Regions from separate parts of the Streptomyces anthophorae genome, predicted to be linked through region 2. Evidence: riboswitches for the same ligand, from Rfam matches in the RefSeq annotation. Region 2 holds a riboswitch; the other holds the start of a gene.
The links. Region 2 has a riboswitch for S-adenosylmethionine ahead of ACNYS0_RS29050 (aminotransferase class V-fold PLP-dependent enzyme). Riboswitches for the same ligand answer to the same signal wherever they lie in the genome.
Positions count from the first base shown of each region.

Region 1: it holds a riboswitch for S-adenosylmethionine, as region 2 does, so the genes downstream of both, thrC (threonine synthase) here and ACNYS0_RS29050 (aminotransferase class V-fold PLP-dependent enzyme) in region 2, are expected to answer to the same signal.

Region 1 covers NZ_JBLWQQ010000001.1:4,176,941-4,191,062, forward strand. Annotated here, with positions in the region: gene murQ (N-acetylmuramic acid 6-phosphate etherase) at 1-878, shown strand, start outside; gene ACNYS0_RS18720 (PTS transporter subunit EIIC) at 933-2,468, shown strand; gene ACNYS0_RS18725 (SCO4651 family lipoprotein) at 2,600-3,409, shown strand; gene ACNYS0_RS18730 (hypothetical protein) at 3,478-3,768, shown strand; gene ACNYS0_RS18735 (hypothetical protein) at 3,772-3,993, opposite strand; gene ACNYS0_RS18740 (helix-turn-helix domain-containing protein) at 4,110-4,949, shown strand; gene ACNYS0_RS18745 (DUF397 domain-containing protein) at 4,930-5,157, shown strand; gene ACNYS0_RS18750 (hypothetical protein) at 5,336-5,740, shown strand; gene groL (chaperonin GroEL) at 5,871-7,496, opposite strand; gene ACNYS0_RS18760 (cold-shock protein) at 7,804-8,010, opposite strand; gene ACNYS0_RS18765 (ubiquitin-like small modifier protein 1) at 8,469-8,744, opposite strand; gene thrC (threonine synthase) at 8,781-10,082, opposite strand; SAM riboswitch class I at 10,101-10,255, opposite strand; gene ACNYS0_RS18775 (glucosyl-3-phosphoglycerate synthase) at 10,417-11,364, shown strand; gene ACNYS0_RS18780 (DUF7927 domain-containing protein) at 11,403-13,226, shown strand; gene ACNYS0_RS18785 (alpha,alpha-trehalose-phosphate synthase (UDP-forming)) at 13,314-14,122, shown strand, end outside.
Region 2 covers NZ_JBLWQQ010000001.1:6,397,594-6,411,715, reverse strand. Annotated here, with positions in the region: gene ACNYS0_RS29060 (SLC13 family permease) at 1-599, shown strand, start outside; gene ACNYS0_RS29055 (glycerate kinase family protein) at 619-1,812, shown strand; gene ACNYS0_RS29050 (aminotransferase class V-fold PLP-dependent enzyme) at 1,764-3,149, opposite strand; SAM riboswitch class IV at 3,325-3,458, opposite strand; gene trpD (anthranilate phosphoribosyltransferase) at 3,546-4,610, opposite strand; gene qcrB (cytochrome bc1 complex cytochrome b subunit) at 4,743-6,383, opposite strand; gene qcrA (cytochrome bc1 complex Rieske iron-sulfur subunit) at 6,380-7,435, opposite strand; gene qcrC (cytochrome bc1 complex diheme cytochrome c subunit) at 7,432-8,241, opposite strand; gene ctaE (aa3-type cytochrome oxidase subunit III) at 8,323-8,943, opposite strand; gene ACNYS0_RS29020 (DNA-binding transcriptional response regulator) at 9,140-9,541, shown strand; gene ACNYS0_RS29015 (L,D-transpeptidase) at 9,639-10,895, opposite strand; gene ACNYS0_RS29010 (cytochrome c oxidase subunit 4) at 11,039-11,437, opposite strand; gene ctaD (aa3-type cytochrome oxidase subunit I) at 11,434-13,164, opposite strand; gene ctaC (aa3-type cytochrome oxidase subunit II) at 13,161-14,120, opposite strand.

The DNA.
Region 1 (14,122 bases), 2.2 Mb from region 2:
TCCGCCCGGAACTCGCCGAGATCGACCAGCTCCCCACGCTGGAGATCGCCAAGCTGATGAACGGCGAGGACGCCACCGTTCCCACCGCGGTAGCGGCCCAGCTCCCCCGGATCGCCGCCGCGATCGACGGCATCGCCGAGCGCATGGCCCGCGGCGGCCGCCTGATCTACGCGGGCGCCGGCACCGCGGGCCGGATGGGCGTCCTCGACGCCTCCGAGTGCCCGCCCACCTTCAACACCTGGGACGGCCAGGTCGTCGGCCTGATCGCGGGCGGCCCGTCCGCCATGGTCAAGTCCATCGAGGGCGCCGAGGACTCCAAGGAGCTCGCGGCCGAGGACCTGGACGGCCTCGGCCTCACCGAGAACGACATCGTCGTCGGCATCTCCGCCTCGGGCCGCACCCCGTACGCGATCGGCGCCGTCGAGCACGCCCGCGCCCGCTACGGCGCGCTCACCGTCGGCCTGTCCTGCAACGCGGACAGCGCCCTCGCCGCCGCCGCGGACCACGGCATCGAGGTCGTCGTCGGACCCGAGCTGCTCACCGGCTCCACCCGTCTGAAGGCGGGCACGGCGCAGAAGCTCGTGCTCAACATGCTGTCGACGATCTCCATGATCCGGCTCGGCAAGACGTACGGGAACCTCATGGTCGACGTGCGCGCCTCCAACAAGAAGCTGCGGGCCCGCTCCCGCCGCATCGTCTCCCTCGCCACCGGCGCCGACGACGCCGCCATCGAGGCCGCGCTCGCCGCGACCGACGGCGAGGTCAAGAACGCCATCCTCGTCGTCCTCGGCGACGTCGACGGCCCGACCGCCGAGCGCCTCCTCACGGAGTCCGACGGCCACCTGCGCGCCGCCCTCGCGGCCGCCGCCACCAAGTAGCCCCTCGAACCACCCGTCCCCGAGCACCACCTGCACAGCAAGGCAAGACGCACCATGGCCGATAACGCCGAGAACAAGAACCGCGCCGTCGCCGCCGCGATCCTCCCGCTCGTCGGCGGCGCAGCGAACGTCACCTCCGTGGTCCACTGCATGACCCGGCTCAGGCTGGGACTCGCGGACCGTTCGCTCGTCCAGGACGAGGCGCTCAAGGCGCTTCCCGACGTCATGGGCGTCGTCGAGGACGAGACGTACCAGATCGTCCTCGGGCCGGGGAAGGTCGCCCGGGTCACGCCCGAGTTCGAGACCCTGGTCGAGGAGGGCAGGGCGGCCGCCCCGGCGCCGGACCCCGCCGCGGGGCACTCCGCCGACGACCTCGCCGCCCAGGGCGCCGCGCTCAAGGCCCAGCAGAAGGCGAAGAACGCGACGCCGTTCAAGCTGTTCCTGCGCAAGATCGCCAACATCTTCGTGCCGCTGATCCCGGCCCTGATCGGCTGCGGCATCATCGCGGGCCTCAACGGCCTGATGATCAACCTGGGCTGGCTGCCCTCGGTCACCCCGGCCCTCGCCGCCATCGCCTCCGGCTTCATGGCGCTGATCGCGGTCTTCGTCGGCTACAACACCGCCAAGGAGTTCGGCGGTACGCCGATCATCGGCGGCGCCGTCGCGGCGATCATCGTCTACCCGGGGGTCGCCGACATCTCGGCGTTCGGGCACAAGCTCTCCCCCGGTCAGGGCGGCGTGCTGGGCGCGCTCGGTGCGGCGGTCCTCGCCGTCTACATCGAGAAGTGGTGCCGCAAGTGGGTGCCCGAGTCGCTGGACGTCCTGGTGACGCCCACCCTCACGGTCCTCATCTCCGGCCTGGTCACGATCTTCGGCCTGATGTTCGTGGCGGGCGAGGTCTCGACCGCCATCGGCACCGGCGCCAACTGGCTCCTGGAGAACACCGGCGTCTTCGCCGGCGCGGTCCTCGGCGGCCTCTTCCTCCCGCTGGTGATGCTCGGCCTGCACCAGGCCCTGATCCCCATCCACACCACGCTCATCGAGCAGCAGGGCTACACCGTCCTCCTGCCCATCCTGGCGATGGCGGGCGCGGGCCAGGTCGGCGCCGCGATCGCCGTCTTCAAGAAGCTCAAGCACAACACGTCGATCCGCAAGACCATCAAGTCGGCGCTCCCCGCGGGATTCCTGGGCGTCGGTGAGCCCCTGATCTACGGTGTCTCGCTCCCGCTCGGCCGCCCGTTCATCACGGCGTGCGTCGGCGGCGCGGCGGGCGGCGCGTTCATCGGCGTCTTCTCGATGCTCGGCTACCAGGTCGGCTCGACCGCCATCGGCCCGTCCGGCTGGGCGCTGTTCCCGCTCCTCGACGGCAACAAGGGCCTCGGCGCGACCTGCGCGATCTACCTGGGCGGCCTGCTCGTCGGCTACGCCGTCGGCTTCCTCGCGACGTACTACTTCGGCTTCACGCAGGACATGCTCGTGGAGTTCAACCAGGACGTCGACGCGGGCGAGTCCCCCGAGGCCCACGCCGAGGCGAACCCGGCGACGCCGGCCGCCAAGGACCCCGAGCCGAAGGAACCGGCGAAGGTCTGACCCCGGCACAGCGCGAAGGGCGGTACCCCGTACGACACGGGGTGCCGCCCCGCTCTATAGTTCGATCACCCAAATCGCTTTCACAGGCCGCACACATTCTTCGGCCGCTCGACGACCGGAGCACGACCTTCATGCGCGCCACCACTCTGTCCCTGGCCGCTGCCCTCGCTACCGCCGCCGCCCTGTGCACCGCCTGCTCGGCGGGACCGCGGTCCGACGCGGGGAAGAACGGCTCGGCCGAGTCCCCCGCCGATCACGCCGCGACCGTACGGGCCGCTGTCGAGGCCACCCGCGCGACCTCCGCGCACACGAAGCAGCAGCTCGACCTGTCCGCCGACGCCCGGACGTTCCGGATCTCCACGACCGGCGGCTTCGACATGGCCGCCGACCGCGGCGAACTGACCGTACGGATGCGGGAGCAGCCCGCAGTCGAGTTCCACGAGATCTTCGCGGGCGACGTCGTCCACGTACGCGGTGTCTCCGCCCTCGAGGGCGAGCGCTGGGGCACCGTTGCACGCGCCAAGGCCACGGCCCACGCCCTGCTGCGCGCACCGCTCAACGACCCCGAGTACCTCCTCGGCCAGATAGCCGACCTGCGCAACGTCTCGGACGAGGGCGAGGCGAGCATCGACGGCGTCCGCACCACGCACTACCGCGGCACCCTGGACCACGCCACGCTCACCCGCCGCCTGGCGGCCGACACCCGCAAGAAGGCGGACCAGCTCCGCGACTACCTGGGCGACGACATCCCGGTCTTCGCCGACGCCTGGGTGGACGCCAAGGGCCGCGTCGTCCGCACCCGTACCGTTCTCAACCTGCCGCAGGCCGACACCAAGATGAAGGTCACGCTGAGCCTGTCGCGCCTGGGCGCGCCGGTGAAGGTGACCGTGCCCGAGTCGAGCACCCCGGGCGCCGACACCAACGGCACCTTCCTGGGCTGACCGGGCCCCGTCACCCACCGGTCGGCGCTCCACATGCGGCCCGGACCGGCCTCCCGCATCCTGAGCGCATGGCTGACAGCAACCTTTCGAAGCTCTCCTGGACCGAGTTCCGCCCGGACCGGCGCCGCCTCGGCGCGGGAGCCGTACTGACCGGGGTGGGCGCCCTGACCGCGATGGCCGGCTTCGGCGTCCTCGTCTACGAGCTGGCCCGCGCGGGCCGCAGCTGGACCGGCACCTGGGAAGTGCCGCCTGCCGAGCTGGCCTCCCGCGCCTTCCACCAGGCCCAGGCGGCGGCCACCAGCGCAACGCGCGCGGGCCGCGACACCTGGCAGAGCTTCTCCGAACAGTCCTCGGCCTGACCCTCAGCTCCCGCGCCGCCCTTCGTGCAGTACGGCGACGATCCGCATCGCCGTATCGAAGTTCACGCACCCCAGGTCCACGAGCGGATACCCGACCTCCCCTGCGGCCGACACCGGATCGACCCTCAGTGACGGCAGCACAATGCCCAACACACTCGTCTCCGCCCGCAGTTGCGCGACCACCTCCTCGACCACCCGCAACCGCTCCGCGCTCCGCACCGCCATCACACTCTCCTCCACTCCCGGTTCCGCTTTCAGCACACAGAGTGACCGGTCCGGCTCTACGCTGGCCAGGGGCAACGGCCCAACAGATGCCGCTGCTGGACCGGGAGTTGATGCACGTGACCGGACCGAAGGACGTCGACCCGTCGTCGCGCCGCGTGATGATCGGCGAAGAACTCCGCCACGCCCGCGAACGAGCGGACCTCACCCAGCAGGCCCTGGGTGAGCTGCTGTTCGTCAGCGGCTCGTACGTCGGCCAGATGGAGGCGGGAACGCGGCGCATCCTGCCGGACATGGCCGTTCGGCTCGACGAGGAGCTGAAGACGGGCGGCTTCTTCGCCCGCAACTGCGTGAAGGCGAACCGGTCGAAGCACCCGGAGCACTTCGCCGAAGCAGCCGAGGCGGAGGCGCTGGCCACCACGATCATGGAGTACGGGGCGATGCTCATCCCCGGACTCCTCCAGACGCCCGACTACGCCCGTGCGGTGTTCCTCGACTACCAGCCCACGGCGCCGGACGAGGCGATCGACAAGCTCTTGTCGGCCCGCGTCGAGCGCGCCCGCCTCCTCGACAATCCAACAACCCCGTTGTTGTGGGTGGTTCTGGACGAGGCGGCATTGCGTCGACCCGTCGGCGGCCCCGCGGTGATCGCCGCCAACCTGCACCACATCGCCGGTCTGGCCCGCAGCCGCCGGGCTGTTGTCCAGGTCCTCCCGTTCGCGGCGGGCGGCCACGCGTCGCTGCACGGCTCGCTCAAGCTCATGTACTTCGAGGACGCCCCACCGCTCACCCTGATCGAAGCCCCCGCCACAGGACGCCTGTTGGACGATCCGGCCACCGTCGCCCGCCACCAGCTGTCGTACGACCTGCTCAGGGCCAACGCACTCACCCCGAAACAGTCCCTGGCTCTGCTCGACTCCGTGGCGCAGGATTACGCCCATGAGGAACAGCACCCCTGAGTACGACCTGAACGGCGTCGGCGCCCGGAGCTGGCGCAAGTCCAGCTACAGCGGTGGCGAGGGCAACAACTGCCTCGAAGTCGCCGACACCCACACCCCGGTGACGGGCATCGTGCGCGTGCGGGACTCCAAGAACCCCGACGGTCCGAAGCTCGTGCTCCGGGCGGAGCCCTGGTCCGCGTTCGTCGCCGACCTGCGACGGAGCTGACCCGACCCGCCCCGAGGCTCAAGCCCCGCGCCCCGAGCACTGCTTTCAAGGATGGGGAGGTGGGTCTCAACCCACCCTCCCACCCTGCGAGTTGAGAAAAGCGGACACTTTTCGTCACCGGCCTGCCACGGAGGGTGACGACGCTCTAGCATGCCCGATAACCGAACGACCCCCGCCGGTGCGCCAACACCTAACGGGGGTCTGTCCACCGAGATCACAGGAGATCCCGTGGCTGACGCCCACTTTTAGTGCTGCCCCCGCCCCCACGCACGCCGCCTCGTCGACGCCTGAGGCGCATCCCGCCGCGAACCCGGGCTACGGCAAGCGTTCCGCGCCGGACCAACTCCGGCGAACAGGAACGGACTTCGCACACCTGCCGCACCGAGAGGCGTACATCGCCGGATACATCGACCGGTTGCCCGACGGCTCGGACATCCCCGTCCACCTCCTCGTCGATCGCGACAACGACACGGTCGTCGTCCACAGCTCCCCCGAGAACGGCGTCTACCAGTACCGCCGCCCGTACCACTACGGAGCGACTCAAGGACTACGGGTAGCCCAATCAAGCCCCGCCGGCGATTGAGGCGCGGGGTCCGGGGCAGAGCCCCGAGGCGTCAACCACGGGTGGGCGCACGAAAACGCCCGAGGGCGGCACCGTCTCGCGTGGAGACGGTGCCGCCCTCGGGTTACAGACGAGCTGAACCGCGACCGGCTCAGAAGTCCATGTCACCGCCCGGCATGCCGCCACCGGCCGGCGCAGCGCCCGCCTTCTCCGGCTTGTCGGCGATGACGGCCTCGGTCGTCAGGAACAGCGCGGCGATCGACGCGGCGTTCTGGAGCGCGGAGCGCGTGACCTTCGCCGGGTCGATGATGCCCTCGGCGATCATGTCGACGTAGTCACCCGTGGCGGCGTTCAGACCGTGACCGACGGTCAGGTTGCGCACCTTCTCCACGACGACGCCACCCTCGAGACCACCGTTGACGGCGATCTGCTTGAGCGGGGCCTCCAGGGCGAGCTTCACGGCGTTGGCGCCGGTCGCCTCGTCACCCTCGAGCTCCAGCTTCTCGAAGACCGCGGAGGCCTGGAGCAGGGCCACGCCACCACCGGCGACGATGCCCTCCTCGACGGCCGCCTTCGCGTTGCGAACGGCGTCCTCGATGCGGTGCTTGCGCTCCTTGAGCTCGACCTCGGTGGCCGCGCCCGCCTTGATGACGGCCACGCCGCCGGCGAGCTTGGCGAGGCGCTCCTGGAGCTTCTCGCGGTCGTAGTCCGAGTCGCTGTTCTCGATCTCGGCACGGATCTGGTTGACGCGACCCTGGACCTGGTCGCTCTCACCGGAGCCGTCGACGATCGTCGTCTCGTCCTTGGTGATGACGACCTTGCGGGCGCGGCCGAGCAGGTCGAGACCGGCGTTCTCGAGCTTGAGGCCGACCTCCTCGGAGATGACCGTGCCGCCCGTGAGGATGGCGATGTCGCCGAGCATGGCCTTGCGGCGGTCACCGAAGCCCGGGGCCTTGACGGCGACGGACTTGAAGGTGCCACGGATCTTGTTGACGACCAGGGTCGACAGGGCCTCGCCCTCGACGTCCTCGGCGATGATCAGCAGCGGCTTGCCGGACTGCATGACCTTCTCGAGCAGCGGAAGGAGGTCCTTCACGTTGCCGATCTTCGAGTTGACGATCAGGATGTACGGGTCCTCGAGCGAGGCCTCCATACGCTCCATGTCGGTGGCGAAGTACGCCGAGATGTAGCCCTTGTCGAAGCGCATGCCCTCGGTGAGCTCGAGCTCCAGACCGAAGGTCTGGGACTCCTCGACCGTGATGACGCCTTCCTTGCCGACCTTGTCCATGGCCTCGGCGATGAGCTCGCCGATCTGGGTGTCGGCGGCCGAGATGGAGGCGGTGGAGGCGATCTGCTCCTTGGTCTCCACCTCCTTGGCCTGCTCGAGAAGGGCGGCGGAGACGGCCTCGGTGGCCTTCTCGATGCCGCGCTTGAGGGCCATCGGGTTGGCGCCGGCGGCTACGTTGCGAAGGCCTTCGCGAACGAGCGCCTGGGCCAGGACGGTCGCGGTCGTCGTGCCGTCACCGGCGACGTCGTCCGTCTTCTTCGCGACCTCCTTGACCAGCTCGGCGCCGATCTTCTCGTACGGGTCCTCGAGCTCGATCTCCTTGGCGATGGACACACCATCGTTGGTGATCGTGGGGGCGCCCCACTTCTTCTCGAGGACGACGTTGCGACCCTTGGGGCCCAGGGTCACCTTGACGGCGTCGGCGAGCTGGTTCATGCCGCGCTCGAGGCCGCGCCGTGCCTCCTCGTCGAACGCGATGATCTTGGCCATGTGAAGTGGTCCTCCCGGACGGGGTGGCTAACGCAAAAGGACCGTGCTGGTGCCCGCGACGGACGGCCTGCGCGCCTTGTGGTTCCTTGCCCCACCCGGCCTGCGGACCTCACCGACCCGATCCAAGTTTTGTCACTCTCACTCGGAGAGTGCTAAGCCCAATGATTAGCACTCGACCCATGCGAGTGCAAGCGGCTACCACAGATCCGATGCGGGCGCGTGCAGCACGAAGGGCCCGCCCCCGGTTACCCGGGAGACGAGCCCTCCATGACGTGCGACGTACAAGCTTGCAGTCTGACGCGCGCGTTCAGCCGGCGGCCACGCGGACCATGTCGGCCTGCGGCCCCTTCTGGCCCTGCGAGATCTCGAACTCGACCCGCTGCCCCTCCTCGAGGGTGCGGTAGCCGTCCATCTGAATCGCGCTGTAGTGGACGAAAACATCCGCACCACCGTCGACCGCGATGAAGCCGTACCCCTTCTCCGCGTTGAACCACTTGACGGTGCCCTGAGCCATGCCTAACTCCCCTATTACTGGCCCTTGCGCAGGACCGCACTTCGCGGACCCGGGTCAGACCTCACGCCCCATGGGATATGGGGGTGTGCGCCGGAACGCGTCGACCGCGGCTGAATGTATCTGCCCAACTGCCGTCTGCAACAGGTCAATCGGACGAGAATTCTGGGCACGCCAGATCGGGGAAACCGGGCCAACTCACCGGATCCCGGGGCAAGCCGGGCCGCGTAAATGCCATAAAAGGCCCGAAAGGGCTGGACACTTTGGCTACTTCTTGTCGGGTCGCGGGCGAGAACTCATATGCGCCCGTCATGCACCGTGCGGGGAAACGCAGCAGCTTCCCCAACTGTACCGCGCTCAACCATGCAGAATTGCCCCCTCCGTTTCTCTCGCGGAGGGGGCAATTCGGATAACTCTGCGTAGACCCGCAAAAGATCAGCGGCCGACGCCGTGCTTGATGGTCAGCCTCCGGCGACGGCGGGAATGATCGAGACCCCGGCGCCGTCCGGCGTCGCCGTCTCCAGGCCCTGCTCGAAGCGGACGTCGTCGTCGTTCACGTAGACGTTCACGAAGCGGCGCAGCTTGCCCTGGTCGTCGAGGACGCGGGCGGCGATGCCGGTGTGGTTCTTCTCGAGGTCGGCGATGACGTCGGCGAGGGTGGCGCCCTCGGCGGCGACCTCGGACTGCCCGCCCGTGTAGGTGCGCAGGATGGTGGGGATACGAACGTTGACGCTCATGGCGGTAACTCCTGTTGCTACAAGTGTCGGTCGGACTCAGAGGTCGGCGGCGAGGCCGGCCTCACGGAACGCGTCCAGGCTCGGCCGGATGGTGGCGGTGGCCTGAGAGGACTCGGCAACCGCGTCGAGCGTCTTGAGCCCGTCACCCGTGTTCAGGACCACCGTGGTGAGCGACGGGTCGATCTGGCCCGCCTCGATGAGCTTCTGCGTGACGCCCAGGGTCACACCGCCGGCCGTCTCCGCGAAGATGCCCTCCGTACGCGCGAGCAGCTTGATCGCGTCGACGACCTGCTCGTCGTTCACGTCCTCCACGGCGCCGCCGGTGCGGCGCGCGATGTCGAGGACGTACGGGCCGTCGGCCGGGTTGCCGATGGCGAGGGACTTGGCGATGGTCGTCGGCTTCTGCGGGCGCACCACGTCGTGGCCGCCCTTGTAGGCGACGGAGACCGGGGAGCAGCCCTCGGCCTGGGCGCCGAAGAGCTTGTAGGGCTTGTCCTCGACGAGGCCGAGCTTGATCAGCTCCTTCAGGCCCTTGTCGATCTTCGTGAACTGGGAGCCGGACGCGATCGGGATGACCAGCTGGTCCGGGAGCTGCCAGCCGAGCTGCTCGCAGATCTCGTACGCGAGCGTCTTGGAACCCTCGCCGTAGTACGGGCGCAGGTTGACGTTCACGAAGCCCCAGCCCTCGCCCAGCGGGTCGCCGATGAGCTCGGAGCAGAAGCGGTTCACGTCGTCGTAGTTGCCCTCGATGGCGACGAGGTCACCGCCGTAGACACCGGCCATGACGACCTTGCCCTGCTCCAGGTCGTGCGGGATGAACACGCAGGAGCGGAAGCCGGCGCGGGCGGCCGCGGCGCCGACGGCGCCGGCCAGGTTGCCGGTGGAGGAGCAGGAGAGCGTGGTGAAGCCGAAGGCGCGGGCGGCCTCGATGGCCTGCGCGACGACGCGGTCCTTGAAGGAGTGCGTCGGGTTGCCGGAGTCGTCCTTGACGAACAACTTGCCCTCGGCGACGCCGAGTTCACGGGCGAGGTTGTCGGCCTTGACGAGCTTGGTCCAGCCGGGGTTCAGGTTCGGCTTCTCGGCGACATCGGCCGGGACGGGCAGCAACGGAGCGTAACGCCAGATGTTGGCGGGTCCTGCCTCGATCTGCTTGCGGAGCGCCTCGGGGTCGCCCACCGGCAGGTCGTATGCGACTTCGAGCGGTCCGAAACACTCGGCGCAGGCGAAGACGGGGCCGAGCGGGACGACGGCGCCGCACTCGCGACAGGAGAGGCCGGAAGCCGGACCGAGATCAACGGTCTTCGCGGTCGTTTCGGTGGCGACAGTCTGTACAGCCATGAGAGGCGAGGCCCTTTCTCCTCATCTTCCTCGCGACGCATCTCGCCGCGAGACGGATTTGGCACCTTCACTAGCCGGGAGCCTCGCGGGCGCACTGCGATGTGCGGACGAGACCGGCTGGAGGGTTGCCGGGGCTTCAACGGGCCGTATCCCTCTGCCCCTCTGGATGAGCGGTATTCGATTGTGTGGATTCAGTTGTGTACGGCAGGCGACCCCCGACATGCGATGGTCACCGGCCTTGTTCAAGACTGTAACCGAAGGCCCGGACCCTTGAGATAGTCGTCCGAACCGCGAGATGGATCACATGTCGATCCTGAGGGAAGGAACCCAGACCGTGCTGGAAGAGGTCGAGCGCTGGCTGAGCAGGCGCTCCTGGGCCGTGACGGATCACCCCCTGCACCGGTCGCTCGCCGCCAAGCACGCGTCGGGGCAGACCGTGAGCGTCGTCCTGCCCGCGCTGAACGAGGAGGGGACGGTCGGCGAGATCGTCTCCGAGATCCGGCGGACGCTGATGACGGACGCGGTACCGCTCGTCGACGAGCTCGTCGTGATCGACTCCGGCTCCACCGACCGCACCTCGGAGGTCGCCGCGGCGGCCGGGGCGCGCGTGGAGCACCGGGACACGATCCTGCCGCGGGTTCCGGTCAGGGCCGGCAAGGGCGAGGTGCTGTGGCGCTCCCTGTTCGTCACTTCCGGTGACATCGTGTGCTTCGTCGACGCCGATCTGAAGGAGTTCTCCGCGGACTTCGTCTCCGGGATCGTCGGCCCGCTGCTCACCGAGCCGGGCGTGGACTTCGTGAAGGCGATGTACGACCGCCCGCTGGACGGGGCGGCCGGTCAGGGCGGCCGGGTGACCGAGCTGATGGCGCGGCCCATCCTCAATCTGCACTGGCCCCAACTGGCCGGATTCGTCCAGCCGTTGGGCGGCGAGTACGCGGCCCGGCGCTCGCTGCTCGAACGGCTGCCGTTCCCTGTCGGGTACGGCGTGGAGCTCGGCCTGCTCGTGGACGCGCTGCACACCGTGGGCCTCGACGCGCTCGCCCAGGTCGACGTCGGCGTGCGCAAGCACCGGCACCAGGACGGGCAGGCCCTCGGCCGGATGGCGGCGGCGATCTACCGCACCGCCCAGCTGCGCCTCGCGCGCGGGCACCTCGTCAGGCCGGTGCTCACGCAGTTCGAGCGCGGCGACGACGGTTTCGAGCCGCGCGTGCACCCGGTCGACACGGAGGAGCGTCCCCCGATGATCGAAATCGGTGAGTACGCGGAGCGTCGCGTGGCATAAGCGCGGAATAATCGTATCTTTTGCCTAAATTGCCCTTTATGTTGCTTAGACATCTTCAGGGCAAGGCGGCCTGTGCCGTCGCAGCCGCCCTCGCCGCCTGCATGGCGGGACTGGCACCGAGCCCCGCGTCCGCGGATGTGGTCTCCCCCTTCGCGAAGCGCTACGACGAATCGATCTACGGCGACTTCAAGACCATCGGCAACACGGTCATGGGCTGCCCGACGGACGACGCCACCATGGCCGCGCGCTGCGCCGTCGCCGCGAACGGCGAGGGCAGGGACAACAACAACACCTTCGTCATGCAGCGGATCAACACCGCGGGCACGACGGACGGCTACGGCTCCAGCACCGGCCGGGTCACCATCCCGCCCGGGGCCAAGGTGGCCCACGCCCGCCTCTTCTACGGCGGCAACGACGGCACGTACAAGGGGCCGAGCGGGGCCCAGCTGAAGCGCTGCGACATCTCCGGCGCCGATGTGGACCCCTCGCCCGGCGAACCGCTGGACACGGCCCCCGCGGTCGGCGTGAACGGCACGGCCCCGACGAAGGTCTCCCCCGAGAACCTGGTCCAGGACCCCGCCTCCACCAGCGGCCCGCACTACTACACGGGCGAGGCCGACGTGACGGACCTCTTCAGCGGGGTCACCGGCACGGGCACCCCGGTCCCGGTCTCGGTCGGCGACATCTGGGCGCCGACCGGCAAGGGCTGCGTGGGCGGCTGGTCGATGACCGTCGTCTACAAGTACGACGCCCCGAACGAGACCTACGCCCCGGACCGCCGCAACGTGTACATCTACGGCGGCCACGTCCTCCAGCGCTCCACCTCCCCGGCCACCCGGGTCACCGTCGACGGCTTCTACCGGACCTCCGGCACCCCGCACGCGAGCGTCACCGCGTACGAGGGCGACTGGAACACCCCGGGCGACAAGTTCGCCGTCGGCGGCCAGAACATCCCCGAGTCGCACACCGGCAACACCAACAACTTCTTCATCTCCGAGGACGACGGCGCCCTCGACCCGAAGATGGTCAACAACCTGAGCATCGACGCGAAGGAGTTCGACGTCACGGGCAGCGGCTCCACGCGGGCCGCCGGGGACGAGCCGATCCCGGTCGGCTCGACCTCCACGACGCTGGACTTCTCCACCAAGGGCGACACCTACGTCCCCTCGGCGCTCGCCCTGTCCGTCCCGGTGCCCGACCTGGAGATCTCCAAGACGGCGAGCCCGGCGAAGGTCGAGCCCGGCGACACGGTCACGTACACGGTGAAGGCGAAGAACGTCAGCCGGCTGCCGTACCCCAACGCCAAGTTCACCGACGACCTCACCGAGAACCTCGACGACGCGACGTACAACGGCGACGCGAAGGCGAGCATCGGGGACGTCTCCTACACCGAGCCGAAGATCAACTTCACCGGTGACATCCCCGCGGGCGAGACCGCGACCGTCACGTACTCGGTGAAGGTCAACGACCCGGTGAGCGGCGACGGCAAGCTCACGAACAGCGTCACCGCCGACACCCCGCGCACCAACTGCGAGCAGGGCTCCACGGACGCGCGGTGCGGCATCGCGCCCGTCATCGAGCGGGAGGAGCCGGCGCCCTCGCCGACCAGCCCGACGCCCACCCCCACACCGACGCCGACCCCGACGAAGCGGCCGGGTGAGCAGACGCCCGAGCCGACCCCGACCCCGTCGGCGAGCAGCCAGAGCCCGCAAGCCCGGCCCACCCCGCCGAACCCGCCGAGCTCCGGCGAGATGGCCGAGACCGGAGCCGACTCGCATCTGCCGCTGTACGGCGGGCTCGCCGTCGCGCTGTGCGGGCTCGGCGCGCTGATCCTCGCCGCGGTCCGCGCCCGCAAGAACTGACCCGAGCGCGACTCTCGTATACGGCCGGGCCCCCGACGGGGCCCGGCCTTACGTTTGAACGTTTCCGGGCCGGGCTAGCGTGCCCGTATGAGTTCCACGACGCATGGTGCTGCTGAGGTTCTCGTCGCGTCCAACCGCGGCCCGGTCTCGTACGTCCTCGACGACACGGGAGGCATCGGGGCCAAGCGCGGCGGGGGCGGTCTGGTGTCGGCGCTCAGCGTCGTCGAGGACAAGCTGTGGGTGTGCTCGGCGCTGAGCGAGGGCGACCGGGAGGCGGTCCGCCGCGGGGTCACCGAGCCCGGCGTACGGATGCTGGACATCGACGCCGGGGTGCACACGGACGCGTACAACGGGATCGCGAACTCGGTGCTGTGGTTCGTGCACCACATGCTGTACCAGACGCCTCTGGAGCCGGCCTTCGGCCCCGAGTTCCGCCGCCAGTGGGCGTCCTACGAGGCGTACAACCGGGCCTTCGCCGAGGCGCTCGCCGAGGAAGCGGCGCCCGGCGCGACGGTGGTCGTGCAGGACTACCACCTGACGCTGGTGCCGGGCATGCTGCGGGAGCTGCGCGGGGACCTGCGCATCGGCCACTTCTCGCACACGCCCTGGGCGCCCGTCGACTACTTCCGGATGCTGCCCGACGACATCGCCGAGCAGGTGCTGACGGGCATGCTCGGCGCCGACCGCTGTGCGTTTCTGACCCGGCGCTGGGCGGACGCCTTCACCGACTGCTGTACGCATCTCGTCGGCGGCACGTCCGGGACCCGGATCGGGGTGCACGGGCTCGGCGCGGACGCGGACTTCCTGCGCGAGCGGGCGCACCGCGACGACGTGGAGGAGCGGCTCGCGGCGCTGCGCGGGCAGATCGGCGAGGACCGCAAGGTGATCGTGCGGGT
Region 2 (14,122 bases):
TGCTCGCCACGGTCGTCGCCCTGTGGTGCAGTGAGCCGCTGCACCAAGTACCGCCCGCCGTCGTCGCGCTGATCGGCGCCGTGGTCGCGGCATCCCCCGCGCTCGGCACCGTACGCCTGAAGGACGCGCTCGGGACGGTCCCCTGGTCGCTGCTCCTGTTCATGGCGGCGACGATGGCGATGGGCGTCGCACTCGCCGAGTCCGGCGCCGCGAAGTGGCTGGTGGGCGGGGTCCCCCTGGACGTACCACCGTGGCTGTTCCTCGCCGTGGTGATCGCGGTGAGCACGGCCGCCCACCTGATCCTCCAGTCCCGCTCGGCCCGCTCCTCCGTGCTCGTGCCGCTGGTCGTGGCGGCGGCCGTCGGCGCGGGCGTCAACCCGGTCGCCGCCGCCCTCGCCTCCACCGCCGCCGCGGGCTTCTGCCACACGCTGCCCGCGTCCGCGAAGCCGGTGACGCTGTTCGCCGCGATACCCGGCGTACCCACCTACACCCCGCGCGACCTGCTGCGCCTTTCCGCCGTCCTGGCCCCGCTCACCGCGGCCGTCGTCCTGCTGTGCGCGCTCGCCCTGTGGCCGCTGCTCGGCGTCCCCGTCCGCTGAACCCTCCCTGGAGTCCGACGTGTTGACCCATTTCGCCATCGCCCCCAGCGGCTTCAAGGAGTCCCTGTCCGCGGGTGCCGCCGCCGAGGCCATCGCCGCGGGCGTACGCCGCGTCGTCCCGGGCGCCGAGATCGACCTCATCCCCCTCGTGGACGGCGGCGAGGGCACGGCCCGCGCGCTGGCGGCCGAGGCCGGCGGGCGCCTGGTCGCGCTGCCCGCCACGGGCCCGGTCGGCCAGCGCGTCGGCACGCACTTCGCGCTGCTCCCCGACGGCACCGCGGTCGTCGAGATGGCGGCCGTGGCCGGGCTCTCCCTCGTCCCGCGCGAGCTGCGCGACCCGGGCGCCACGACGACGTACGGCGTGGGCGAGCTGATCCGCGCGGCCCTCGACGCGGGCGCCCGCCGCATCCTCGTGGGCTGCGGCGACTCCGGCACCTCGGACGGCGGCGCGGGTGCCCTTCAGGCCCTCGGCGCCCGGCTGCTCGACGCGGACGGCCTGCAACTCCCACTCGGGGGCCGGGAGTTGGCGCGTCTGCGGCGCATCGACCCGAGCGGCCTCGATCCACGCCTGAAGGACACCGAGATCCGGGTGGCGTGCAATCCGTTCAACGTGCTGTGCGGGGAGCGCGGCGTCGCCCGCGTGTTCGGCCCGCAGAAGGGCGCGACGCCCACACAGGTCGAGCAGCTGGCGGCCGGCCTCGAACACTGGGCACACGTCCTGACGCGTGATCTGAAGGTACGGGACGACCTCTTCACCGGCCCCGGCACCGGCGCGTCCGGCGGGCTCGGCGCGGGCCTCGCCGCGCTCGGCGCCCGGCTCCTCCCCCGCTTCGACGTCCTCCTCGACCACCTCGACCTGGACGCCCGCCTGGCCCGCGCCGACCTCGTCGTCACCGCCGAGGGCGCCCTCGACCACCAGACGCCGCGCGGCAAGGTCCCCGCCGAAGTGGCCCGCCGCGCCAAGCGGTCCGGCCGCCCGGTGCTCGCCCTCGCGGGCACCATCGGCGACGGCGCGCACACGGTGACGGCCACCGGCGTCGACGCCTACAGCTCGATCCTGCCCGCGCCCGTGACGCTCGCGGAGGCGCTGGGCAGGGGCGGCGAGTTCCTCACCGACGCCACCGAGCGCGCCCTGCGGATGATCGTCCTCGGCTCCCGGCTGCCTCAGGCGTTGGTGGTGTCCGGCACGCAGCGCCCGTCCTCGGTGCGGTAGTTCCAGCGGGCGCCGTCCCGCACCAGCTCCTTCACGGCGGACACGAACCGCTCCACGTGCTCGTCGGGCGTCCCGGCTCCGAAGCTGACGCGGATGGCGTTGAGCGACTTCTCGCCCAGCGCGGCCTCCGGGGCGCCGCACTCGCCCTGCTGCTGCGGGTCGGAGCCGAGCAGCGTGCGCACCAGCGGGTGGGCGCAGAACAGGCCGTCGCGGACCCCGATGCCGTACTCGGCGGAGAGCGCGGCGGCGAAGTGCGAGGAGTTCCACCCGTCGACGACGAAGGAGAGCACGCCCACGCGCGGGGCGTCGTCCCCGAACAGGGAGAGCACCTTCACCTCGGGCACCTCCGCGAGCCCGTCCTGGACCTTCTGGATCAGGTACTGCTCGCGGGCCACGAGGTTGTCGAACCCGGCCTCGGTGAGCGCCTTGCAGGCGGAGGCGATGGAGTACACGCCGATGACGTTCGGGGAACCGGCCTCGTGGCGGGCCGCGGTGGTCTGCCACTCGACGTCGACGCCGCCGTCGACGCGCCGCGCGACCTTCTTGGAGGCGCCGCCACCGGCGAGGTACGGCTCCGCGGCCGTCAGCCAGTCGGAGCGGCCCGCGAGCACGCCCGAGCCGAACGGGGCGTACAGCTTGTGCCCGGAGAAGGCGACCCAGTCGACGTCCAGGTCCTGGACGGAGACGGGGTGATGGGGCGCGAGCTGCGCGGCGTCGAGCACGATGCGGGCACCGTGCGCGTGAGCGGCCGCCGCGAGCTCGCGCACCGGCCAGAGTTCACCGGTGACGTTGGAGGCGCCGGTGACACAGACGAGGGCGGGGGCGCCGCTTCCCGACGGGGTGGCGCGCTCGGCGAGGGCGCGCTCCAGGGTGTCGACGGCCTCGCCGGGCGTACGCGGCGCGTTGAGGTACGTGACCCGCGCGTCCCGCCAGGGCAGCAGCGAGGCGTGGTGCTCGGTCTCGTAGACGAACACCTGGCAGTCGGCGGGCAGCGCGGCGGCGAGCAGGTTCAGCGAGTCGGTGGTGGAGCGGGTGAAGACGACCTGGTCGTCCTCGCGGCAGTCAAGGAACTCGGCGACGGCGACCCGGGAGTTCTCGAACAGGTCGGTGGACAGCTGCGAGAGGTACCCGGCGCCGCGGTGCACGCTGCCGTAGTACGGCGCGTAGGCGGCGACGTCGTCCCACACCCGCTGGAGGGCCGGTGCGCTGGCCGCGTAGTCGAGGGCGGCGTAGCTGACCTCGCCACCGGTGACGAGCGGCACGGTGACGTCCCGGCCGAGGACGGGGAGCGGGGCGATGGTCTCGGTACAGGCGGCGGCGTCGACGGAAACAGACATGGGTGAACTCCCTGGCGCGGTAAGCGAATTGACCATGCCGGAGCTCTGGACGACAGTGCTCGACGGCATGGAAAAAAGATGAAACGGGTACGCGGAGGCGGGGCCGGAACGCCCTATCGCATTCGCTTGCTCACGAGACTGCTCCCTTGAGGACCAGGACCCCAGGGTTGCGAGGGGTCCGCGCTTGCCACGCGCCTTGCTGCGCACGGCCTGGTCTTCACCCAGGGCACCCCGCCACGGACGGAGGGTTGCCGGACAGCGGGCTGGGGCCTTCTGCAGTGAATAAACACAGCGCTGTCACTCATGACCTTGAAGAGCATCTTGCCACACGTCTCAGAAACAGCAAGGGCGCAGTCCAGGATCCGGACTGCGCCCTGCGTCACATCTCGTACGCGCCTACCTGTTGCTGGCCGCCACCCACCGCTCAAGGGCGGCCTTCGCCGCTCCCGAGTCGATCGACTCGGCGGCCCGGTCCATGCCGGCCCTGATCTGCTCGACGAGCGTGCCCTCGCCGGGCCGCACGGCCACAAGGGCCGCCGCCGCGTTCAGCAGCACCGCGTCGCGCACGGGCCCCTGCTCGCCGTCGAGGAGACGCCGGGCGACCTCCGCGTTGTACGAGGGGTCGCCGCCGCGCAGCGCCTCGATGGGCACGATGCCGATGCCGACGTCGCGCGGGTCGAAGGACTCCTCGCGCACGGCGCCGTCCCGCACCACCCATACGCGCGAGGTCCCGGTGGTGGTCAGCTCGTCGAGCCCGTCGTCGCCGCGGAACACCAGGGACGAGTTGCCGCGCTCGGCGAAGACCCCGGCCACGATCGGCGCCATCCGGGCGTCGGCGACACCGACGGCCTGCGCCTTCACCTTGGCCGGGTTGGTCAGCGGGCCCAGCAGGTTGAACACCGTGCGGATGCCGAGCTGCCCGCGCGCGGCGCCCGCGTAGCGCAGCGCGGGGTGGAACTTGATGGCGAAGCAGAACGTGATGCCGGCTTCCTCGGCGACCTCGGGCACCCGCTTCGGCGACAGGTCGAGGTTGACGCCCAGCTTCTCCAGTACGTCGGAGGAGCCCGAGGCGGAGGAGGCGGCGCGGTTGCCGTGCTTGACGACCTTGGCGCCGGTGCCCGCGACGACGATCGCGGACATCGTGGAGATGTTGACCGTCTTGGCGCCGTCGCCGCCGGTGCCCACGATGTCGACGGTCTCGCCGGGCACCTCGATCACGTTGGCGTGCTCGTACATGCCGCGTACGAGACCGGAGATCTCCTGCACGGTCTCGCCCTTGGCGCGCAGCGCCACCGCGAACCCGGCGATCTGCGCGTCGGTCGCCTCGCCCCGCATGATCCGGTCCATCGCCCACGCGGTGTCGTCGGCGCTCTGGTCACGGCCTTCGAGGAGGCCGTTCAGGACGGCGGGCCAGGAACGGCCCGCCGCGGTGTCGCCTCCAGCGGGGTTCAAAGCGCTCATGGCCGCTCCTGTGTGCTTCTGTGGGTGAAAGGTGCTGCGGCCCCACCCTATCCAGGTCCCGGGACCGCAAAGAGCCCCCGTCCAGGCAATGGACGAGGGCTCCCGCTGTGGCTTACAGCGACGGATCAGAGATCAGTGGTGGCCGTGGCCGCTGGTGATCTCCTTGTACTCCTCGGCGGTCGGCTTCGGGATCTGGTTGTTCTCCCCGTAGTAACCGCGCGAGAGCTTGCCGCGCAGCTTCTGGAGCCGCGTGACCTTGCGCTCGACACCGTTCTCGTCGACCGTCGGGCCGATCTCGACCGGCGCGTACTGCTCGTGCGCCGTGAGCGTGTGCAGGGCCTCCTGGTCGAGCGGCTCGTGCACCTCGATGAACTCACCGTGCGGCAGGCGCTTGATGATGCCGGACTCGCGTCCGTGCAGCACCTTGTCCTTGTCGCGGCGCTGGAGGCCGAGGCAGATCCGCTTGGTGACGATGAAGGCGATGACCGGGCCGACGAAGAACGCGATCCGGACGAACCAGGTGATCGCATTGATCGACAGGTGGAAGTGCGTGGCCCAGAGGTCGTTGCCGCCACCGATGAGCAGCACCAGGTACCAGGTGATCCACGCGACACCGAAGGCCGTACGCGTCGGAGCGTTGCGCGGGCGGTCCAGGATGTGGTGCTCGCGCTTGTCGCCGGTGACCCAGGCCTCGATGAACGGGTAGACCGCGATCGCGACCAGGACCAGCGGGAAGATCACGACCAGCGGGATGGCCACGCCCAGGACGAGCGTGTGACCCCAGAAGTCGATCTCCCAGCCCGGCATCACTCGGATCAGGCCCTCGGAGAAGCCCATGTACCAGTCCGGCTGGGCGCCCGTGGACACCTGGTCGGGACGGTAGGGACCGATGGCCCAGATCGGGTTGATCGTGGCGATCGCGGCGACCACCGCGATGACACCGAAGACCAGGAAGAAGAAGCCGCCCGCCTTGGCCATGTAGACCGGGAGCAGCGGCATGCCCACGACGTTCTTGTTGGTCTTTCCGGCACCCGCGAACTGCGTGTGCTTGTGGTAGAAGACCAGGATCAGGTGCGCCGCCATCAGGCCGAGCATGATGCCCGGCAACAGCAGGATGTGGATCGAGTAGAACCGCGCGACGAAGTCGCCGCCGGGGAACTCGCCGCCGAAGAGGAAGAACGACATGTACGTGCCGACGATCGGCACGGACAGGATCGCGCCCTCCATGAAGCGGACACCGGTGCCGGAGAGCAGGTCGTCCGGGAGCGAGTAGCCGGTGAAGCCGGTGAACATGCCCAGGACGAACAGCAGGAAGCCGAAGACCCAGTTGACCTCACGCGGCTTGCGGAACGCACCCGTGAAGAACACGCGCATCATGTGCACGAACATGCCCGCGAGGAAGATCAGCGCGGCCCAGTGGTGGATCTGACGGATCAGCAGGCCACCGCGCACATCGAAGGAGATGTGCATGGTCGAGTTGAAGGCCTCCGACATCAGCTGCCCCTGGAGCGGGACGTAGCTGCCGTCGTAGGTGACCTCGTTCATCGACGGGTGGAAGAACAGCGTCAGATACACACCCGTGAGGATGATGATGATGAAGCTGTACATGCAGATCTCGCCGAGCATGAAGGACCAGTGGTCCGGAAAGATCTTGCGCATGTTGGACTTGGCCAGGGAGTAGATCCCCAGACGTCCGTCGGCCCAGTCGGCTACGCGCTCGCCGGCCGGTGCCTTCTCGCGCGCAGGCGCGTCGTTCGTGGTCGTAGTACTCATCCGCGCTCCCAGAAGGCAGGACCGACGGGCTCAGCGAATTCGCTCAGCGCCTCGAGGTGACCCTCTTCGTTGACGCCGATGCGCAGCTGCGGCAGCGCGTGACCGGCAGGACCGAAGATCACCCGGGCGCCGTCGGAGAGGTCGAAGGTGGACTGGTGGCACGGGCACAGAGCGTGGTGCGTCTGCTGCTCGTACAGCGAGATCGGACAACCGACGTGGGTGCAGATCTTCGAGTAGGCCACGATGCCCTCGTGGGACCACTCGAGTTCCTGCTTGTCCTTGATGTTCTCCGGCTGGATCCGGACGAGCATCAGGGCGTCCTTGGCGATGTTCGTCTGGAAGTCCTCGTCGTGCTCCTCCAGGCCCTCGGGCTTGGCGAAGGTGAGCGAGCCGACCGCGATGTCCGAAGGCAGCAGCGGCTCGTTCGTGTTCATGTTGACGAGGGTCAGGCCCTTCTTCCACGACGTGGTGCGCAGCTTCTTCTCGGGCAGCGGCCCGAGGTCGCGAAGCAGGACCACACCGGAGAGGGGCACCAGCGCGAGAGCGCCGAACAGGGTGTTGCGGATCAGCTTGCGCCGGCCGAACTGCGACTCGCGGGCACCGTCGGCGAAGTCCTGGAGGACCTTCGCCTTGACCTCGGGCTCCGCCTCGATCGGGTGGCGCTCCTGGATGACCTCTTCGTCGGACATCAGGGTGCGGGCCCAGTGGACCGCGCCCGCGCCGATGCAGAAGAGCGCCACACCGAGGGTCATGCCCAGCGCGAAGTTCAGCGCGCTGATGTGACCCAGCGGGAAGATGTAGACGCTCGTATCGACGTCGATGGTGACGTACGAGGCGATGAAGCCGACGGTGGCCAGCATCGACACCATGAACAGGAAGGCGACGACGCGCTCGGACCGCTTGGCGGCCCGCTCGTCGATGTCCTGGATCCGGTGCTCGTGGGGCGGCAGACCCGGGTCGGTGAAGGGCTCGTCCTTCACGGCGACCGAGCCGTGCTCCTCGGCTTCCTGCGCAGTGGGCAGGTTCTCTTCTGGAATGTCTTGGCTACTCATGACTTCTTGGCCTTTGCGGTCCGAGCGGCAACCCAGATGGCGACGGCGATCAGACCGCCAAGACCGAAGATCCAGGCGAACAGACCCTCACTGACCGGGCCGAGCCCGCCCAGCTTGAGTCCACCGGGGCTCTCGGTCTTGTCACCGTTGACCGCGTCGAGGTACGCGATGATGTCCTTCTTGTTCTGCTTGGTCATCGTCGTGTCCGGGAACGACGGCATGTTCTGCGGGCCGGTCTGCATGGCCTCGTAGATGTGCTTCGGGGCCACACCCTCGAGGCTCGGCGCGAACTTGCCGTGTGTCAGCGCGCCACCCTCACCGGTGAAGTTGTGGCACTGGGCGCAGTTGGTACGGAACAGCTCGCCACCCTTGGCGATGTCCGCGCCGTTGGCGCTGTAGTCCTTGTCGGTCGGCGCGACCGGACCGGCACCCAGCGAGGCGACGTACGCCGCGAGCTGGTCGATCTCGGCCTGCGAGTAGATGACCTTCTTCTTCGGGACCTGAGCGCCCGGCTGCTGGGCCGGCATACGACCGGTGCCGACCTGGAAGTCGACGGCGGCGGAGCCGACGCCCACGAGGCTCGGCCCGTCGGAGGTGCCCTGACCGCCGGTTCCGTGGCAGCTGGCGCAGCCGACGGAGTAGAGCTTCTTGCCCTCGTCGATGGCGAGGGACTGGGCGGTTTCATCGGCCTGCGCCTTGTCCGCGGGTGCGAACGCGGCGTACAGCCCCCCGGTGGCCGCCAGCGCGAGGAGTAGGACGACGACCGCCGCCAGCGGATGGCGTCGTCGTGCGGAGAGCTTTTTCACGGATTACCCCGGTGTCAGGATCTTCTGCGTCGGTGCTGCGGAAATGTGTCGGGTTCTTCGCCCGATGCTGTGATCGTCGAACTACTTGATCAGGTAGATCGTGGCGAAGAGGCCGATCCAGACGACGTCGACGAAGTGCCAGTAATAGGACACGACGATGGCGGCCGTCGCCTGATGGTGGGTGAACCTCCGGGCGGCATACGTCCTGCCGAGGACGAACAGGAAGGCGATGAGGCCACCTGTCACGTGCATGCCGTGGAAGCCGGTGGTCAGGTAGAACACCGAGCCGTACGGGTCGGAGGAGAGCGAGAGCCCATCCTTCTTGACCAGCTCGGTGTACTCGTAGACCTGACCGCCGATGAAGATCGCACCCATGATGAAGGTGACGATGAACCACGACCGGAGCTTCTTCACGTCGCCGCGCTCGGCGGCGAACACGCCCATCTGGCACGTGAGTGAGGAGAGCACCAGGATCGTGGTGTTCGTCGCGGAGAACGGAAGATTCAGCGCATGCGCCATTTCCTTCCAGTGATCCGGTCCGGTCACCGATCGCAGGGTGAAGTACATCGCGAAGAGGGCCGCGAAGAACATCAGCTCGGAACTCAGCCAGATGATGGTTCCGACGCTGGTGAGGTTCGGTCGATTGACCGACGGGTGCGCGTGCCCGGTTTCTACTGTCGTTGCTGTCGCCACGACCGACATTATGTCGGTCGCTTATCTCGCCCTCACTCCGGGGGGTGCCGTTCGGAGTGTCTGAGGGGTGTGTCCAGCCCATATGGCCCATCGGAGCCGCGTGCGAACCGGTGTTGACGGGGTGTCGGGAGGAGTAGGCTCCGCGGCACGGATCACCGTACGACGGCTTAAGAAGCCCCCCGACCAACGATGCTTCGGAGGAACGATGCAGTCGACCGCGACGGTTCTGGTCTACAGCGACGACGCCAACACCCGCGAGCAGGTGCGCCTCGCGACCGGCCGGCGGCCCGCTGCCGACGCCCCCGAGGTGCAGTTCATCGAATGCGCGACGCTTCCGGCCGTCCTGAAGGAGCTGGACCGCGGCGGGATCGACGTCTGCGTCCTGGACGGCGAGGCCGCCCCCGCGGGCGGCATGGGCGTGTGCCGGCAGATCAAGGACGAGATCTTCCACTGCCCGCCGGTTCTGCTCCTGATCGGCCGCCCGCAGGACGCGTGGCTGGCGACGTGGAGCCGCGCGGAGGCCGCTGTGACGCTCCCTGTGGAGCCCGTGGAGTTCGCCGGGGCCCTCGCCTCGCTGCTGCGCTCCCGGCTCGCCGTGGACGCCTGAGGAAGCCCCTCACGCACCGTCCGGCACACACGCCGACTCCCGTACGCCGGCGGCGCACGGGAGTCGGAAGTCACACCGTTGATCTTGTCGGGCGGTCTCAGACCTCGGGGCTGAGCCGGGCCTGCTGGGCCGGGTCGGGCTTGTCGGCCTTCTTCGTGAGGGCGCTGCCCGCCTGCCACTTCTTCCAGCTGACGTTCCAGTCGCCGAAGCCGTTGCCGAACGGGTCCATCTCCGAGCCGTAGCTGTTGACGACCTTCACGATGTCGCCCTGGCGCACGGTGTCGTAGAACCAGGCGGCGTTGTTGGTGCTCATGCCGGTGCAGCCGTGGCTGACGTTCGCGGAGCCCTGCGAGCCGACGGACCAGGGCGCGGCGTGCACGTACTCGCCGCTCCAGGTGACGCGGGTCGCGTAGTACACCGGCAGGTCGTACGAGTCCGAGGAGCCCTCGGAGATGCCGATCGTCTCGCCCCGCATCCGTACGTAGTACTCCTTGCCGAGCACCACCTTGACGCCGTTGCGGGTCTCGAAGCCGGCCTTTCCGGTGGTGACCGGGATGGAGTTGATCTCCTTGCCGTTGCGGTAGACCGTCATGGAGTGCGCGGCGGCGTCGGTGACGGCCACGATGCGGTCACCCGTACGGATGGTCAGCGGCTTGGAGCTGCCGCCCCACAGCCCGTTCCGCACCTTCACGCCCGCCAGTCTGCTGGTGGCGGTGATCTTCGCCTGGGTGGGCCAGTACCCCTTCGGGCGGTAGTGCAGCTCGGTGCTGTTCACCCAGTACCAGGAGCCGTCCACGGCGGGCTTGGAGTCGACCCGCAGGGAGCGCTCCACCAGCGCGCGGGACTTCTCGTCCCGTACGGGCTTGTTGAGTTCGGCCGTGATGGGCTGTCCGACGCCGTATGTGCCCTTCTGTGGGCCGAACGTGGCCTTGAGGGACTTCTCCTTGCCCGGGTGGCCCGTGTCGAAGCTGAGGACCTTGCGGCCGGGTTCGCCGTCCTCGTCCTCGGTGCTCACCCGGACCGTGTAGCGGGTGTCCGCCGTCAGCGGGGCGGTGGTGTGCCATCTCGTGCCGTCGGCGGAGAGTTCGCCCGCGACATAGCGGCCCACGGCGTCCTGGGCGGTGACGTCGGTGATGCGGGACTCGTCGCCCTGGGCGGTGACCTCCAGCGGCTTGTCCGGGTCCGCCTTCTTGGCGCTGCCCACGGGACCGCTGAAGGAGATCTGGCTCGCCGCGTCGTACGGCTTGGCGGAGAGCGGATGACTGGAGTTGCCGCATGCCGCTGTGCTCGCACCGAGTGCGGCCACCAGCACGGTGCAGCCCAGAACCGTACGGATACGCGGTGAGTGGTTCATGAACTCACCGTAAGAAGGAACGCCCGGTCCAGCGCGGCGAGTGAGCCGCACGGGGCAACCCCCGGGTACGCCGAAGGGCCCGGACGCTCCATCAGGAGTGTCCGGGCCCTTCGGTGACGGAAGTTCAGTACCGGCAGCGGGTGCTACTGGTTCTGGTTCTCACCGCGGTAGTACTCGAAGACCCAGCCCCACAGGCCGAACATGATGATCGGGGCCGAGAAGTACAGCAGCCACCAGCCGATGGCCACGGCCAGGAAGGCGAGCGCGCCGCCGACACCCAGCGCGAGCGGCTGCCAGGAGTGCGGGCTGAAGAAGCCCACCTCGCCGGCGTCGTCCGCGACGTCGGCCTCCTTGTTGTCCTGGGCACCGGTGTCGACACGCCGGGCCGTGAAGGCCAGGTAGTAGCCGACCATGATGCACAGGCCGAACGCCAGGAAGAGCGCCGTCGTACCGGCCGGCTCCTTCGACCACACGCCGTAGACACCGGCCATGATCAGGACGAAGAGGCTCAGCCAGATGAACATCTTGCCTTGGACCTTCACTTGCCGGCCTCCTTAGCAAGCGCCTTGTCGCCGTGTCCGGCGTTCTCCAGCTGGTCCAGCGCGGCGATCTCCGGGTGGTGGAGGTCGAACGCCGGGGATTCCGAGCGAATGCGCGGCAGCGTGAGGAAGTTGTGCCGCGGCGGCGGGCAGGACGTCGCCCACTCGAGCGAACGGCCGTAACCCCACGGGTCGTCGACCTCGACCTTCTTGCCGTACTTGGCGGTCTTCCAGACGTTGTAGAAGAACGGCAGGATCGACAGGCCGAGCAGGAACGAGGAGATCGTCGAGATCGTGTTCAGCGCGGTGAAGCCGTCGGCCGCGAGGTAGTCCGCGTAACGACGCGGCATGCCCTCGACGCCCAGCCAGTGCTGCACCAGGAACGTGCCGTGGAAGCCGATGAACAGCGTCCAGAAGGTGATCTTGCCAAGGCGCTCGTCGAGCATCTTGCCGGTCATCTTCGGCCACCAGAAGTGGAAGCCGGCGAACATCGCGAACACCACGGTGCCGAACACCACGTAGTGGAAGTGCGCCACCACGAAGTACGAGTCCGAGACGTGGAAGTCCAGCGGCGGGGCCGCCAGGATGACGCCCGTCAGACCACCGAAGGTGAAGGTGATCAGGAAGCCGATCGTCCAGAGCATCGGTGTCTCGAAGGACAGCGAGCCCTTCCACATCGTTCCGATCCAGTTGAAGAACTTCACGCCCGTTGGCACGGCGATCAGGAACGTCATGAAGGAGAAGAACGGAAGCAGAACACCGCCGGTGACGTACATGTGGTGCGCCCACACCGTCACGGAGAGACCGGCGATCGCGATCGTCGCGCCGATGAGGCCGGAGTAGCCGAACATCGGCTTGCGCGAGAAGACCGGGATCACTTCGGAAATGATTCCGAAGAATGGCAGAGCGATGATGTACACCTCTGGGTGTCCGAAGAACCAGAAGAGGTGTTGCCAGAGCAATGCGCCGCCATTACTGGCATTGAATACCTGGGCACCGAACTTGCGGTCCGCCTCCAGGGCGAACAGCGCGGCGGCGAGCACCGGGAAGGCGAGCAGGACCAGCACACCGGTCAGCAGCACGTTCCACACGAAGATCGGCATGCGGAACATCGTCATGCCAGGAGCACGCATGCAGATGATCGTGGTGATGAAGTTGACCGAGCCGAGGATCGTGCCGAAGCCGGAGAAGGCCAGACCCATGATCCACATGTCGGCGCCGATGCCCGGCGAGCGGACCGCGTCCGACAGCGGGCTGTAGGCGAACCAGCCGAAGTCGGCGGCGCCCTGCGGGGTGAGGAAGCCACCCACCGCGATCAGCGAGCCGAACAGGTACAGCCAGTAGGCGAACATGTTCAGCCGCGGGAACGCGACGTCGGGGGCACCGATCTGGAGCGGCATGATCCAGTTCGCGAAGCCGGAGAACAGCGGCGTCGCGAACATCAGCAGCATGATCGTGCCGTGCATCGTGAACGCCTGGTTGAACTGCTCGTTCGACATGATCTGCGTGCCGGGGCGGGCGAGTTCGGCGCGCATGAAGAGCGCCATGACTCCGCCGATGCAGAAGAACGCGAACGACGTGACCAGGTAGAGCGTGCCGATCGTCTTGTGGTCAGTGGTGGTCAGCCACTTGATCACCGTCGCGCCGGGGCGCTTGGGCCGGGCCGGCAGCTCGTTCTCGTACGAGTCGCTTGCTGCCGCGGCACCCTGAGGTTCGTTGAGGATGCTCACGTTGTCTTCGTCTCCCGGTTCTTCTCGTGGTCCGTCTGAGCGATGCCCGACGGGACGTAACCGGTCTGCCCCTTCTTGGCGAGGTCCTTGAGGTGCTGCTGGTAACGCTCGGGAGAGACGACCTTCACGTTGAACAGCATCCGGGAGTGGTCGACGCCGCAGAGCTCGGCGCACTTGCCCAGGAAGGTCCCCTCCTTGTTGGGGGTCACCTCGAAGGAGTTGGTGTGGCCCGGAATGACGTCCTGCTTCATCAGGAACGGCACCACCCAGAAGGAGTGGATGACGTCACGCGAAGTAAGAACGAAGCGGACCTTCTCGCCCTTGGGGAGCCAGAGGGTCGGACCGGGGTTGTTGGTCTGCGGGTTCCGCTCGCCCGGAGTACCGACCTCGTAGACACCGCCGGCGTTCGCCGGGAAGTCGTCCTTGAAGCGCTGCGGGATGCCCGAGAGCTCCTTGGAGGTCTTGGCGTCACCGTCGACACCCGGCACGTTCTCGACGTAGTTGAAGCCCCAGCTCCACTGGTAGCCGACCACGTTGACGGTGTGCGCGGGCTTGTCCTCGAGCTTCAGAAGCTTCGATTCGTCGCGCGCGGTGAAGTAGAAGAGGACCGAGACGACGATCAGCGGAACGATCGTGTACAGCGCCTCGAGCGGCATGTTGTACCGCGTCTGAGTGGGAACCTCGATCTTGGTGCGGCTGCGCCGGTGGAAGATGACACTCCACAGGATCAGACCCCACACCAGCACGCCCGTGGCGAGCGCTGCCGCCCACGAGCCCTGCCAGAGGGAGAGGATCCTAGGGGCCTCCTCCGTCACCGGAGTGGGCATACCAAGACGAGGGAAGTCCTTGTATGTGCAACCGGTAGCGGTTACCAGGATCAGGCCCGCAGTCAGCACCTGCGGCAGCTTCCGCCGCATCGGGCGCCGCGACGAGCGGTCGGAGCCGTTGGGACTCACGT